DNA from 2 places in the Streptococcus pneumoniae genome. Region 2 is predicted to be linked to the other one. Evidence: predicted binding sites of a transcription regulator. Region 2 holds the regulator's gene; the other holds the start of a gene.

Region 1 (4,429 bases), 780 kb from region 2:
CGGCTTCTTGCTTGCCAGTCTTGCAGCTCTTGCCATGATTCTGGCGGCGCGTGTCTTACATGAAAAGACACATCATATACAGGAGCCGAAGATTATCAGCTTTTTAGCGGATACTAGCTATGCGGTTTATCTTTTCCATTGGCCTTTCTATATCATTTTCTCACAGTTGACATCAAATCTTCTTGCTGTATTACTGACTCTGATTTGTTCTTATGGCTTTGCCAGTCTGTCATTTTATGTATTGGAACCTTGGATTGCAGGCAAGAACACACCTATTTTACAAACTCTTCGTCCCCTGCCTTATATTCACGCAATTCTTGCAGCAGGTACAGGAATCTTGACCTTCATTGTCTGCATGGTGACCTTGTTGGCACCACAAGTGGGAGCGTTTGAGACAGACTTGACTGTCAATGGCTTGAAGCAAGCTGCAACAAATATTGGCCAGACCAAGGTGATGGCAGAACGGGCAGATGCAAACAGTTTGGGAATTGCTGATGGCACTATGTTAATTGGTGACTCAGTGGCTTTAAGGGCAAATACAGCACTACAGACAGCTCTTCCTGGAGCACAGATTAACGCGCAGGTCAGCGTAACAACCAAGACCGCAAATGAAATCATGCTAAATAATAGCCAGAATAAATTTTTACCTAAGACGGTGGTCATTGCGACTGGGGTAAATAATCCTGAGAATTACAAGGATGACTGGGACAGTATCGTGAAAAATCTTCCTAAGGGACACCATATGATTTTGGTGACTCCTTATGAGGGTGATAAGACAAAAGAGACCTATGCCATCGTTGAGAAGGCTGCTGCCTATATGAGAGAATTGGCAGAGAAGACACCTTACATTACGATAGCAGATTGGAATCAAGTTGCGAAAGAGCATCCAGAAATTTGGGCTGGAACAGACCAGGTTCATTTCGGGAGTGAGAGTAGCACTATCGAAGCAGGAGCAAAATTGTATGCAGATACGATTGCCACAGCTTTGCAGACAGCTCAAGACAAGCCGGTTAAATCAAAATAACTTGTATTAAAAAAGAGAAGAGTTGGAGAAATCCAGCTCTTTTAAAATATCTCCAAAAAATAGGTCTATACCATTTACAAATAAAAAAGAAAGGTTTATAATGTAATTGACATAATAAATTGTAGAATCAATCTTTTAAGGAGGTTAACATTATGCCTAACTATATTAAAGCGGATCAGTTTTTCTACCCACACGGAGTTCGTCGAGGTGGTTACTTGGAACTTGTGGACGGCAAGTTTGGAAAACATGTAGAGCAGATTCCTGAAGGGGCTGAGGTGATTGACTATACAGGTTATAGCATTGCCCCAGGTCTTGTGGATACTCATATTCATGGATATGCAGGTGTAGATGTGATGGACAACAACATTGAAGGTACATTGCATACTATGAGTGAAGGACTTCTTAGTACCGGTGTTACCAGTTTCTTACCCACAACTTTAACAGCCACTTATGAGCAATTGCTTGCAGTCACTGAAAATCTTGGAAACCATTATAAAGAAGCAACAGGTGCTAAGATTCGTGGGATTTATTATGAAGGTCCATATTTCACAGAAACTTTTAAGGGGGCACAAAATCCAACTTATATGAGAGACCCGGGTGTTGAGGAGTTTCATTCTTGGCAAAAAGCGGCAAATGGCTTGCTTAATAAAATTGCCCTTGCACCAGAACGTGATGGGGTGGAAGACTTTGTTCGTACAGTTACGGGCGAAGGTGTGACGGTTGCTCTTGGACATTCAAACGCGACTTTTGATGAAGCCAAAAAAGCAGTCGATGCTGGAGCGAGTGTTTGGGTGCATGCCTACAATGGAATGCGTGGGTTGACTCACCGTGAATTGGGTATGGTTGGAGCCATGTACCAATTGCCACATACCTATGCAGAGTTGATCTGTGATGGTCACCACGTAGATCCAAAGGCTTGCGAAATTCTTATCAAACAAAAAGGAACAGAAAACATCGCTCTTATCACAGACTGTATGACAGCTGGGGGATTGGAAGACGGAGATTATATGTTGGGAGAATTCCCAGTTGTCGTTGCAAATGGAACTGCACGCCTCAAATCGACAGGTAACTTGGCAGGTTCTATCCTCAAACTCAAAGATGGTTTGAAGAATGTGGTCGAATGGGGAATTGCGAATCCGCATGAAGCAGTCATGATGGCCAGCTTCAACCCAGCTAAATCCGTTCACATCGATGACGTCTGTGGCCAAATCCGTGAAGGCTACGACGCTGACTTCATCGTATTAGATAAAGATTTGGAATTGGTAGCAACCTACCTAGATGGCGTGAAACGTTATCAAGCATAAGAGAGAAGGCAGAAGTTAGAGACTAACTTCTGCTTTTTTATACAGGGTACTTTACTGGTAAATAAAAAGTTAAAAAAATCACAAAAAAAGCTTGAAGAAACAAAGAAAAATGCTTACAATTGAACTATAAATATTACAAATAAAAAAACGGAGGAGTGCTTTATGAAAGCCTATACTTATGTTAAACCAGGACTTGCTTCTTTTGTTGATGTAGACAAACCAGTTATTCGCAAGCCAACAGACGCTATTGTGCGTATTGTAAAAACCACTATTTGTGGAACAGACCTCCATATTATCAAAGGGGATGTTCCTACTTGCCAAAGTGGTACCATTCTTGGCCACGAAGGGATTGGGATTGTTGAAGAAGTTGGGGAAGGAGTTTCCAACTTCAAAAAAGGTGACAAGGTCTTGATTTCTTGCGTCTGTGCCTGTGGTAAATGCTACTACTGTAAAAAAGGAATTTATGCCCACTGTGAAGACGAAGGGGGCTGGATTTTCGGTCACTTGATTGATGGTATGCAGGCTGAATATCTACGTGTCCCTCATGCAGATAATACTCTTTACCATACTCCAGAAGACTTGTCAGATGAAGCTTTGGTTATGCTGTCAGACATTCTGCCTACTGGATATGAAATTGGTGTCTTAAAAGGGAAAGTAGAACCTGGTTGCAGCGTAGCCATTATTGGTTCAGGTCCAGTTGGATTGGCTGCTCTTTTAACAGCCCAATTCTATTCACCAGCTAAATTGATTATGGTAGACCTAGACGATAACCGCTTGGAAACTGCCCTATCATTCGGTGCGACTCATAAGGTTAATTCTTCAGACCCTAAAAAAGCCATTAAAGAAATTTATGATTTGACAGATGGTCGTGGTGTGGATGTCGCTATCGAAGCTGTAGGGATTCCTGAAACATTTGATTTCTGTCAAAAGATTATCGGTGTAGACGGAACGGTTGCCAACTGTGGTGTGCATGGTAAACCAGTTGAATTCGATTTAGATAAACTTTGGATTCGCAACATCAATGTAACAACTGGTTTGGTATCTACAAATACGACTCCACAATTGTTGAAAGCACTTGAAAGTCATAAGATTGAACCGGAAAAATTGGTAACTCACTATTTCAAACTCAGTGAAATTGAAAAAGCCTACGAAGTCTTCAGTAAGGCAGCAGACCACCATGCCATTAAGGTCATTATCGAAAACGATATCTCAGAAGCCTAAGTAGTAAAAATATTTTTGTACATAAGCAAATAGAAATTCAGTCATCCATCAGATGGCTGGATTTTTTATCAAAAAATTAAGAAATGAGCATATTTCTTTCCTTGTCTGGCGGAATTGGTTATAATATACGGTACAAAGGAATGAATGAATATGTATCGTGTTATAGAAATGTACGGAGATTTTGAACCGTGGTGGTTCTTAGAAGGTTGGGAAGAAGATATTGTAGCAAGTAGAAAATTTGACCAGTATTATGATGCTCTCAAATACTACAAAACTTGCTGGTTTAGATTGGAACAAGAATCCCCTCTTTATAAAAGTAGAAGCGACTTGATGACCATTTTTTGGGACCCGGAAGACCAACGCTGGTGTGATGAATGTGATGAGTATTTACAACAATACCATTCTTTGGCTCTTTTGCAGGATGAGCAGGTTATCCCAGACGAAAAACTACGCTCAGGCTATGAAAAACAAACCAGTCAGGAAAGGAATCGTTCTTGCCGTATGAAATTAAAATAGAGAAAAGTAACTTTTTTGGAGTTGCTTTTTTTATTTTTCTAACGCTTTGCGAATAGTATAGGTGAGGAGGTAAGTATGGTTCAAGAAATTGCACAAGAAATCATTCGTTCAGCTCGGAAAAAAGGGACGCAGGATATTTATTTTGTCCCTAAGTTAGACGCCTATGAGCTTCATATGAGGGTAGGAGACGAGCGCTGTAAAATTGGTAGCTATGATTTTGAAAAGTTTGCAGCCGTTATCAGTCACTTTAAGTTTGTGGCGGGTATGAATGTGGGAGAAAAAAGACGTAGTCAACTGGGTTCCTGTGATTATGCCTATGACCAGAAGATGGCGTCTCTACGTTTATCTACTGTAGGCGATTATC
Region 2 (4,429 bases):
AGCGCTTAGTAACCAAGAGTTGCTAGCTATTTTACTCAGGACAGGAACACGTCAAGCTAGCGTTTTTGAAATTGCCCAAAAAGTCTTGAACAATCTTTCAAGCCTAACGGATTTGAAAAAAATGACCCTGCAGGAATTGCAGAGTTTGTCTGGTATTGGGCGTGTTAAGGCCATAGAATTACAAGCTATGATTGAACTGGGGCATCGTATTCACAAACACGAGACTCTTGAAATGGAAAGTATTCTCAGCAGTCAAAAGTTGGCCAAGAAGATGCAGCAGGAATTAGGGGATAAAAAACAAGAGCACCTGGTGGCACTCTATCTCAATACTCAAAATCAAATCATCCATCAGCAGACCATTTTTATCGGTTCTGTAACTCGTAGTATCGCTGAACCGCGAGAGATTCTTCACTATGCAATCAAGCATATGGCGACTTCTCTTATCTTGGTCCACAATCATCCTTCAGGAGCGGTAGCGCCTAGCCAAAATGATGATCATGTCACTAAACTTGTTAAAGAAGCCTGCGAACTGATGGGGATTGTTCTCTTGGACCATTTGATTGTCTCTCATTCTAATTACTTTAGTTATCGTGAAAAGACAGATTTAATCTAAAGTTCATTAACGACATAGTCAAAGAGTTTTTTATCTTTGGGACGATTTTCAAAAAGAAGTTCTGGATGCCATTGGACACCGAGAAAGGCGACATCATCCGTACTCATGACAGCCTCAATGATACCATCTTTAGGATCATGAGCCACAACTTTTAAATTTGGTGCTAAGTCCTTGATGCTCTGGTGGTGGAAGGAGTTGATATGAGAGATTTCTCCATAGATTTCTTGGAGAACGGTATCTGGTTCTGTCACCAAGCGTTGAGTTGTGTACTCAACAGAAGAATCCTGCCAATGGTCTTCGATATCTTGGTACAAAGTTCCACCCATGGCAACGTTAAAGAGTTGGGTACCACGGCAGACAGAGAAAATGGGCTTTTTCTGTTTAATAGCTTCCTTGATGAGGGCCAGTTCGAAGATATCTCTTTGAAGGTGATAGTCATCGCTATCAATGGTTTTGGGTTCGCCATAGAATTTTGGATCGACATTTTGCCCACCTGTCAAGATGAGCTTGTCAATCAAACTGATATAGTGGCAGGCCATTTCTTGATCACCAATCGGTAGGATGATGGGAATCCCTCCAGCATCTTTAACGCCTTCAACAAAGCCTTTTGCTGCGTAGCTCATCATGATGTCATCATCTGGATGAGTTTTTTCGTTTCCTGTAATCCCAATAACTGGTTTTTTCATAAAATGATTTTCGCTTTCTAATCCTCTTTTCGCATGAAGTAGAGGAGGGTTTGGAGTTCACTTGTCAAATCGACATACTGAACGACCACGTCTTTTGGTAAATGCAGATGGACTGGTGAAAAACTGAGAATTCCTTTCACACCAGCATCAACCAAGAGATTAGCAACCTCTTGTGACTTGACGCTGGGAACAGTTAGGATAGCAGTCTTCACATCAGCATCCTTGATTTTATCCTTGATCTGAGAAATTCCGTAAATGGGAATCCCGTCAGGAGTTTGGGTACCGACTTCAGGATGGTCATCTAGGTCAAAGGCCATGATAATCTTCATCTTGTTACGTTCGTGGAAGCGGTAGTGGAGAAGGGCATGGCCCATATTTCCAATACCAACCAGCATGACATTGGTAATAGAGTTGTCATTGAGCAAATCGGCAAAAAATGTCATTAGTTTTTTGACATCATATCCAAAACCACGACGACCAAGTTCACCAAAATAGGAAAAATCACGACGTACGGTCGCTGAATCAATACCGATAGCCTCTGCAATTTGCTTAGAGTTGGCACGTTCAATCTTTTCTGCATGAAATCTCTTAAAAATTCGATAGTAGAGAGAGAGTCTTTTTGCTGTAGCTTTTGGAATAGCAAACTGTTTATCTTTCACAAAATCACAACCTTTCTATTCTTCTATTTTATAGAAACATTGTGAAAAAATCAACAAAAATAAGAAAAAACTAAGAAAAATCTTAGTTTTGATGTAAAAAATCTGCATGAGATAGAAAACGGTAGAGGTCTCCGACCAGACCCTGATAAACTTTTTGGCCCCTAAAAGTCAGAGAAGTCACATAAAGTGTATCTGGTAAGGTTACACATCCTGACAAAGTCAACATGAGAGCCTCATGATCCTCATACTTGAGAGTACGCTCTACATGATAGCAGTCCTTATAGGTCAGTTCAAACATTTTGGCTCTATCTTTCCGATTTTGTAAAGACACCACGTTCTACCAAGCTATCCATGAGGAAGTAGAATTTTTCCTGATGAATATGGTGGTCTTCTGATTTGAAAATATCAACTAGACGAAGGCCAAACTTATCAGTGATATTGATTTTAGCCCCTGTAACTTCCTTGTTAATGATGATTTTGAGTTGGAAGCCTTCACCGCTGTTTGGCACTTTTTCCAAAAGGCGAGTCAGTTCATAGTTACCAACCTTAGTTTCAAAAAAGGTGTTATCTTTGAGGGTGAATTTTTTAACAGAAGGGCTAAGAGTGTAATCGTAACGACAATTTTTTAACTGAATGATTTTTTCAAATGCCATATGGCTAACCTCCGATAATTTCTTTTAAGGTTTTTGCGAGGGTTTGTAGGTCTTCAACGGTATTTTGTGGCGACAAACTGATGCGAAGGGATTCCTTCAAGCGTTCTGAATTTGCGCCATACATGGCTTCAAGAACATGGCTGGATTGGACAACGCCTGCAGTACAGGCTGAGCCAGTAGAGATTGAAATTCCAGCTAAATCTAGCCGAAGGAGTAAGAGGTCATTTTTCTGACCAGGAAATCCAATATTGAGAACATAAGGGAGATGATGTTTTCCTCTATTCAAGTAATACTGAATGCCCTCCAGCTCTGCCAGAAAGGCAGTTTCTAGATTTTGTACATGTTGAAAATGTTCTTCTTGTTTTTCTAGGTCTTCTTTTAGGGCTGCAACCATGCCTACGATAGCAGGCAGATTTTCAGTTCCTGCACGTTTTTTCTGTTCCTGGTCTCCGCCATGTAGATAGGAATCAAAGTCCATGCTAGATGCGTAGAGAAAACCGATTCCCTTAGGACCATGGAATTTGTGGGCAGAAGCAGTGAGAAAATCAATGCCCAATTCTTCTGAATGAATTGGGATTTTACCAATAGCCTGAACTGCATCAACATGATAGGCAGCAGGGTGTTGCTTGAGTATTTGGCCAATTTCAGCGATGGGCAGTAGGTTTCCTGTCTCATTATTGGTAAACATGGTAGAAACCAAAATCGTATCGTCACGTAAAGCCTTTTGAATTTGCTGGGCTGTGATTTCTTGATTTTCTGGCTGGATAATGGTTGCTTCAAACCCAAAGTGTTGAACCAAGTAATCAATTGTTTCAAGGACAGCATGGTGCTCGATGGCAGTTGTGATGATATGTTTTCCTTGTTCTTGGTGACGAAGACAGTAGCCAATGATGGTAGTATTATTGCCTTCAGTCCCACCAGAAGTGAAAAAGATATGTTGAGGTTTTGTCCTTAGTAACTGGGCTAGTTCCTGACGGGCTTCTCGCAAGAGTTTGCCAGCTTGACGACCATGACCATGAATACTAGAAGGATTTCCGTGGGTTTCTTGCATAACCTTGGTCATAGCTGAAATAGCAACTGCTGACATAGGAGTCGTTGCAGCATTGTCCAAATAAATCAAAGAATCACCTTATTTCTTTTTATTGTAGGCAAAGAGTGGGCTGACTGGTTTTCTTTCGTGAATACGTACGATAGCATCACCAATTAACTCACTAGCAGTGATATAGCATACATTTTTAGGAGTTTTTTCTTTTGTTGCTACTGAATCAGTCACAAGAATTTCTTTAATATTAGTATTGTCAAGAAGCTCAGCAGCTCCCTCGACGAAGAGACCGTGGCTAGAAACAGCATAAATTTCTGTAGCTCCTTCACGTTCAACGATTTTAGAAGCTTCAGAGAAGGTACGTCCTGTATTTAAAATATCATCAATCAAGATAGCTTTCTTACCTTCAACATCACCAATAATATAACCTTCGTTACGAGTTGCATCGTCTTGAGGGTAGTCGATAATGGCGATAGGAGCATCAAGATATTCAGCCAGGCTACGCGCACGTTTGACACCTGAATTTTTAGGGCTAACGACAACAACATCTGAACCAAGCAATCCTTTATCGCAGTAATGTTTTGCGAATAGGGGAACAGTGAAAAGATTATCCACTGGAATATCAAAGAAACCTTGAACCTGAACGGCATGCAAATCAAGAGTCAGGATACGATCAACTCCAGCCTTAACCAGCATATTGGCAACTAGTTTTGCTGTAAGTGGCTCACGAGGACAAGCAATGCGGTCTTGACGTGCATAGCCAAAATATGGAAGGA

What was found. Region 2 encodes Rex, which represses fermentation and respiration genes when NADH is low (regulators of the CRP and FNR family bind a similar motif). Its sites were predicted from a motif close to TTGTGAANTANTTCACAA; they were not measured.
Region 1: the regulator Rex is predicted to act here: its motif matches at 2,395-2,412, upstream of AT689_RS03675 (zinc-dependent alcohol dehydrogenase family protein).

Annotation. Positions count from the first base shown of each region.
Region 1 is NZ_LN831051.1:697,099-701,527, forward strand. Features, by position in the region: gene AT689_RS03665 (acyltransferase family protein) at 1-1,024, shown strand, start outside; gene nagA (N-acetylglucosamine-6-phosphate deacetylase) at 1,177-2,328, shown strand; gene AT689_RS03675 (zinc-dependent alcohol dehydrogenase family protein) at 2,491-3,549, shown strand; gene AT689_RS03680 (DUF1033 family protein) at 3,700-4,065, shown strand; gene comGA (competence type IV pilus ATPase ComGA) at 4,141-4,429, shown strand, end outside.
Region 2 is NZ_LN831051.1:1,481,414-1,485,842, forward strand. Features, by position in the region: gene radC (RadC family protein) at 1-613, shown strand, start outside; gene AT689_RS07945 (gamma-glutamyl-gamma-aminobutyrate hydrolase family protein) at 610-1,299, opposite strand; gene AT689_RS07950 (redox-sensing transcriptional repressor Rex) at 1,317-1,958, opposite strand; gene AT689_RS07955 (DUF4649 family protein) at 2,041-2,256, opposite strand; gene AT689_RS07960 (DUF1831 domain-containing protein) at 2,264-2,611, opposite strand; gene AT689_RS07965 (cysteine desulfurase family protein) at 2,616-3,731, opposite strand; gene AT689_RS07970 (ribose-phosphate diphosphokinase) at 3,741-4,429, opposite strand, start outside.